2 regions of the Gudongella sp. DL1XJH-153 genome follow, and region 2 is predicted to be linked to the other one. Evidence: a T-box and tRNA genes for the amino acid it is inferred to sense, from the RefSeq annotation. Region 2 holds a T-box; the other holds one or more tRNA genes.
What was found. The T-box of region 2 lies ahead of serS (serine--tRNA ligase). A T-box ahead of a tRNA ligase gene usually reads a tRNA of that ligase, here a tRNA-Ser.
Positions count from the first base shown of each region.

Region 1: it encodes a tRNA-Ser, which carries the amino acid that the T-box ahead of serS (serine--tRNA ligase) is inferred to sense. The anticodon was not compared.

Region 1 covers NZ_JBMEMN010000048.1:2,056-5,472, forward strand. Annotated here, with positions in the region: gene dnaX (DNA polymerase III subunit gamma/tau) at 1-773, opposite strand, end outside; partial or broken gene ACOEN1_RS12630 (SelT/SelW/SelH family protein) at 1,011-1,199, opposite strand; tRNA gene ACOEN1_RS12635 (tRNA-Ser) at 1,369-1,460, shown strand; RNA gene ffs (signal recognition particle sRNA large type) at 1,474-1,740, shown strand; gene ACOEN1_RS12645 (5' nucleotidase, NT5C type) at 1,889-2,479, shown strand; gene clpB (ATP-dependent chaperone ClpB) at 2,620-3,417, opposite strand, start outside.
Region 2 covers NZ_JBMEMN010000014.1:41,711-45,127, forward strand. Annotated here, with positions in the region: gene ACOEN1_RS07145 (PTS transporter subunit IIC) at 1-89, shown strand, start outside; gene murI (glutamate racemase) at 105-905, shown strand; T-box leader at 950-1,116, shown strand; gene serS (serine--tRNA ligase) at 1,168-2,442, shown strand; gene ACOEN1_RS07160 (TAXI family TRAP transporter solute-binding subunit) at 2,642-3,417, shown strand, end outside.

The sequences.
Region 1 (3,417 bases), on a different contig from region 2:
TCTGATTTTATGGAATCCACCAACTCAAAGACCAGGTCAACATTTGCTATACCCAGTATATTTATTGCATCGTCATATGATACTGAATCACCCTCAAATGCTATGCATTGATCCAGAAGACTTAATGCATCTCTCATCGCTCCGTCAGAATTCTTTGCTATAAGTTGAAGCACTTTATCCTCAACTTCTATCCCCAGCTTGTCTGTTATATTTTTCATTCCATATATCATGTCGTCAGATGACAGCCGCTTGAAATCAAAACGTTGACATCTTGATAGTATGGTCTGAGGAAGACGCTCCGGTTCTGTTGTGGCAAGAAGGAACAATAGATGCTTTGGAGGCTCTTCAAGTGTCTTTAGAAGAGCATTGAATGCTTCATTTGTAAGCATATGAACCTCGTCTATTATGTAGACCTTGAATCTAGCCTTTGAAGGAGGATAAATCACCTTTTCCTTCAACTCTCTTATATCCTCTATTTTCCTATTGCTAGCAGCATCCATCTCAATGACATCCATCAGGCTCTCATCGAGAATTCCCTTGCAAATCGCACATTCATTGCATGGGTTCCCATCTTGTGGATTGAGACAGTTTACTGCTCTGGAAAAAACCTTTGCAGCAGAAGTCTTACCGGTTCCCCTTGTGCCTGAGAACAGATATGCATGACCAATATTATCTTTTTTTATCTGGTTCTTTAATATCTTGGTTATATGAGTTTGACCTAAAATTTCATCGAATGTCCTAGGTCTGTATTGTCTGTATAATGCCTGATACATGGAATCACCCTATCTGTATAATATCTATTATTATAACATGATTTCATTGTAGTTTTTTGCTATAATGCAAAAAACATTCAAAAGCGTTTCAACGAAGCGAAAATTTTTGTCGTTTTTTATGAATTGATTCAGTTTATGATACTTTTACATAATTTGATTTCGATATGTTTTCGCTGAATTATACCAGCATTCTCGACCTTTAAATTAACAAAACAAAAGGGCCCGGAGGGACCCTCATTAAATGGCTTCCTTAACAAGATTTTCAGCTTCTCCTTCTTCTGGAAATCTTCCTAGCTCAGCTTTGGAAAATAGCAACTTATCATTCACCTTAATCTCAAACACTCCACCTTGTGACGGAATGATTACGAGCTCAGAAACCTTGTTCTTGTTTTGGTTAAGAATATTCTCTGCCAGAGCAACTGCTCTATCTAAATATCCTCAGGAAGTGCAATATTCAATTGATAGTTTTTTCTTCATAGTATTCACTCTCCTTGTATTCTCTTCTTCTAATTCTACCCTGAAGTGTTGAATCTAAACCTCCTGTTGGTTGACATTGACTCGAAAATGGTCTATAATATACTTCTGTGGATAACAAGGAGAGATGGCTGAGTCTGGTCGAAGGCGCACGACTGGAAATCGTGTAGGCGTTTACTCGTCTCGAGGGTTCGAATCCCTCTCTCTCCGCCATTGGAACATTTTGCCGTGCTAGATGGGGAGGTAGCGGTGCCCTGTTACCTGCAACCCGCTATAGCAGGGTTGAATTCCCAGCTTAGGCATCTTTGCTGTGAGGTCTGCCTCGGAAAAGTGGCGTCGACGGTTGGGTCCCACGCAACGGAAACTCATGAACCTCGTCAGGTCCGGAAGGAAGCAGCGATAAGTGAAATTTTTCGTGTGCCGTGGGTCAGCCTGGCCCGAGTTAACTGTTCGGGTAACGCTCGGAGCAAGATTGACAAAGCTGGGTGCACGGCTACATAACAAAAACAACTCTGGAGATTCCAGAGTTGTTTTTTTGTGCAAAATAATCTATATGTTTAACATAATCTTATCCTTTTCTTGATTCTGTGTTCACATTAATGGCTTATACTTTAGATATAAAACAAGGAGGGATGAAAAAAATGAGTTTGAATTTATGTATCGATATTGATGGAACAATTACAGAAGCATATTACTGGCTCAATGCAGCCAACAGATACTTTGATGCCAGCGTCAAGCCATATCAAGTAAAGGAATATGATATCCACCATGTATTGAATGTGTCGAGAGAAGCCTATCAGGAGTTTTACAGACTTCACTGGAAGGAGCTCCATGGCGAAGCAAGACCCAGGAAGTATGCAGATCTTGTACTGTGGAAACTTTTTATGCAACATGATATATCCTATGTCACAGCAAGGGAAACAGTCACTAGAGACATTACAGTCCAGTGGCTCAGAAATCATGGTTTCCCAGAAATGGATCTTCATATGCTAGGTTCCCATTACAAGGTAGATAAGGCAAAAGAGCTGGATTGCGATGTATTTGTTGAGGACAGATACGAAAACGCAGTTGAACTGGCACTGTCAGGTTTCCAAGTGCTGCTTATGGACTGCAGCTACAACAGAAAGCCTCTTATACCAGGAATTACAAGAGTTACCAGCTGGCTTGATGTGCACGAAGAGATTGAAACAATCAATTTGAGAAAACAAAAATTAGCCCCCTACATTGCATGATTTTATATAGATCAAACAACACAATAAGCAAGAAAGGTGTATTCACATGTTGGATACACCTTTCTTGCTTATTGTTTTACTCCATAGTGAAATATCAAAAAGTTCCGGCTTACTTCTGCAAGCTGGAGATTCTAATCAAGTCATCCTATCAGCAATTCTCCGTTTTCTGAATCGATGAGGATACTATCTCCATCCTTTAAGGTCCCCTTGATAATCTGTCTTGAAATTCTAGTCTCTATTTCCTTTTGAAGGAACCTTTTAACAGGCCTTGCTCCGTATTGGATAGAGTAAGATCTTGCAAGTATATTCTCTTTTGCTGCTTCCGTTACACTAATGTTGATATTTCTATCCTTAAGTCTCTTTTCGATTTCAGAAATCTGAAGATCAATGATCTTGAATATCTCTTTTCTTTGAAGAGGCTTAAAGAGGACTACCTCGTCAATACGGTTTAAAAACTCAGGTCTAAAGGTCATTCTCATCTGGCTCATAACTCTGTCCCTTGTAGAGTCTTCAATGGTTCCATCCTCACCCAACCCTTCAAGCAAATACTCTGATCCAATATTAGATGTCATGATAATAACAGTGTTTTTAAAATCAACCGTTCTACCCTGATTGTCAGTAAGCCTTCCATCATCAAGTACTTGAAGCAAAATATTGAATACATCCGGGTGAGCCTTTTCTATCTCATCAAAGAGAATCACTGAGTATGGTTTTCTTCTTACAGCCTCTGTCAGCTGACCTCCTTCATCGTATCCTACGTATCCTGGCGGAGCTCCCACAAGCCTAGATACGGAATGCTTCTCCATATATTCACTCATATCAATTCTGATTATATTCTTCTCATCATCAAACAATGTTTCAGTTAGAGCCTTGGAAAGCTCTGTTTTTCCTACACCAGTTGGTCCGAGAAATACAAAGCTACCTACTGGCCTGTTTAT
Region 2 (3,417 bases):
ACTTTGTATTCCCTGGACTTATTTCCTTTTCTGTCTCAGAGTGGATGAGAAAGAAGGGTTACATAAAACGAGGGGATATGTCACTTTAATTTGGGAGGAATTATATGGAGAAACCAATAGGAGTACTGGATTCAGGTGTAGGAGGACTTACTGTGGTAAAGTCAATTCAAAAGATTTTGCCCCATGAGGACATCATATACTTTGGAGACAGTAAAAATGTACCATACGGAAATCGCGACGAAGAAGAGATTTATCGTTTAACAATGGCAATGCTCAAATATTTTGAGAAGAGAGATGTCAAAATGGTAGCTATTGCATGTAATACTATTTCAACAATGGCAGATAGATTCAGGGATAAATTTGATTTTCCCATCGTGGATATAATCTCACCTACTGTCGATCACATTGAAAATATGGGAATCAATAAGATGGTAATATTGGGAACGGATTTCACCATTAGGACAAAAGCCTATGAGAGGCTTCTGCGAGAGAGAAGAAAGGACTATGAAATATCCTCCGAAAAGAGTCCTAGACTGGCTGAGCTGGTTGATAAGGGGGACTATAGGTCAAGGGAGATATACGATACGATCAGTGGTCATCTTCAAAGCATATCCCAGATGGGAAACTTCTATAATATTGTGCTGGCATGCACACATTATCCAATTGTAGAAGATGTATTCCTGGAACTTGACCCGACACTCAACTACATAAATCCAGGTTTTCAGCAGGCAAAAGCCATGAGGATGGTCCTCCATGCGCAGGGGACCTTAAAAAAAGAAGGAAAGGGAACTCTTCAGATCCTTACATCAGGATTTCCAGAAATCTACAAAGCGGTTGTGGAAAAGCTTGAAATGTTAGAAGCTGAGGATATTAAGACCATTGAAATACCACCTTATAAAGAATAGTCTATTGACAATGAACTCAGATATGCTATAATTGATTTTAATTAAATAAGGCAGTGAAGGGAAATAGTAGGCAAGAAAGTCTTTAAGAGAGCCGGTGGTAGGTGCGAACCGGAAGACGGAATTACTGAATCCAACCCTGAGCCAGTATTATTCGAGTGAGCCGTGATACGGCTAACTAGGGTGGCAACGCGGGTATACTCTCGTCCCTATACTATATAGGGATGGGAGTTTTTTAATTATTAGGAGAAGGAGGAGGAATATTATGTTGGATATCAAGAGAATTAGAATGGATACCGAAGAAGTCAAGGTAGCTCTTGCAAAGAGACATGGTGATTACCCGATTGACAAGGTGATTGAACTTGATGAAAAGAGAAGGGAAGTACTTGTTCAGGTTGAAGAGATGAAAGCAGAGCAGAACAAGGTTTCAAAGAAAATCCCAAAATTAAAGAAGGAAGGCAAGGATGTAACCGAGATTTTTGCCCAGATGAAAGAACTTTCAGATAAGGTAAAGGAGCTTGACGTACAGGTCAAGGACGTAGATGATCAGTTAAAGAGTATGCTTCTTCAGATTCCAAACACACCACACCATAGTGTTGTTGAAGGTGAATCCGATGAGGACAATATTGAGATGAGGAAAGATGGAACCCCAAGAGAATTCGATTTTGAGCCAAAAGCTCACTGGGATATTGGAACTAAGCTTGATGTCCTGGATTTTGAAAGGGCATCAAAAATATCAGGTGCCAGATTCAGCATATTCAAAGGAGCAGGCGCAAGACTTGAAAGGGCATTAATCAGCTTTATGCTTGACCTTCACACAGGAGAGCACGGTTATACTGAAATGTCTACGCCATTTATGGTAAACAGGGACAGTATGATGGGAACAGGACAGCTTCCAAAGTTTGAAGAGGACATGTTCTATGTTCCTGGCAAGGATTTCTTCCTTGTACCAACTGCTGAAGTTCCCCTTACAAATCTGCTAAGGGACGAAATACTGACTGAGGAACAGCTTCCGGTTTATTTCACGGCTTACACTCCTTGCTTCAGACAGGAAGCGGGATCAGCTGGAAGAGATACAAGAGGACTTATCAGAAATCATCAATTTGACAAGGTTGAGATGGTAAAGTTTGCTCATCCCGATAGATCATATGATGAGCTTGAGACTCTTACAGGCAACGCAGAGGAAGTTCTGAAGAGACTGGGGATTCCTTACAGAGTTGTGATGCTAAGCACTGGAGATCTTGGATTCTCATCAGCAAAGACCTACGATGTGGAAGTTTGGATGCCAAGCTATGACAGATATGTTGAGATATCAAGCTGCAGTAATTTTGAGGACTATCAGTCAAGAAGAGCGAATTTAAGATTCAGAAGAGAAGACAACGGCAAGGTTGAATATCTTCATACATTAAATGGATCCGGCTTGGCGGTAGGAAGAACTTTTGCGGCTATACTCGAGAACTTTCAGCAGGAAGACGGTTCTGTAACAGTTCCTGAAGTGCTAAGAAAATACATGGGAGGCATTGAAAGGCTTCAAAAATAGAACAATAAGTCCGAAGATGAAATCTTCGGACTATTCTCTCTAAAGAACTCGTAGATGGCAGAAACACCAAGTTTAAGAATAATTTAACAAAATTTTAGTGGATTATCACGCCAGTTTACGTTATAATGTATTTACAAGTTGTCCAAATAGTTAGAATCGGACAACTAAGAAAGGTAGAAAATTAAAAAGGGGGATGAATATGAACAAAAAGACATTATCATTGTGGTTGGTATTTATACTGACACTATCACTAATGGTTGGTTGCTCACCAGCTGCAGAAGAGCCAGCAGAAGAGCCAGCAGGGGAAGAACCAGTAGCAGAAGAGCCAGCAGAAGAGCCAGCAGAAGACATATTTATATCAGTAGCAACTGGAGGAACAGGCGGTACTTACTATCCACTTGGTGGAGCTATTTCAAAAATCTTCAACGATAATATTGCTGGAGTAAATGCAAATGCACAATCAACTGGAGCATCAGCTGAGAACGTTAACCTTGTAGCTCAAGGCGAAGCAGAACTTGCTTTTGTACAGAACGATGTTACTTACTATGCATTTACAGGGACAGAGACTTTTGATGGTCAAGACCCAATAACAAACATTAGAGGAATGGCTATGCTATATCCTGAAGTTATTCAGGTAATTGCAACAGCTGACTCAGGAATCACAAGCATTGAAGACCTTGCTGGAATGAAGGTTGCAGTAGGAGCACCTGGATCAGGTACTGAAGTTAATGCAAGACAGATTCTTGAAGAGTACGGAATGACATATGATGACCTTGGTAAAGCTGACTACCTTTCATTTAACGAGGCTGCAGACCAGCTTAAGAACAAGCAGGTAGACGCTGCATTCGTAACTGGTGCACTTCCAACTTCAGCAGTAACAGAAGTAACTCAAACTGCAGATATCGTAGTTGTCGCAATGGATCCTGCAAGAATTGCTTCACTTTCAGAGAAGTATCCATTCTACACTGAAGTATC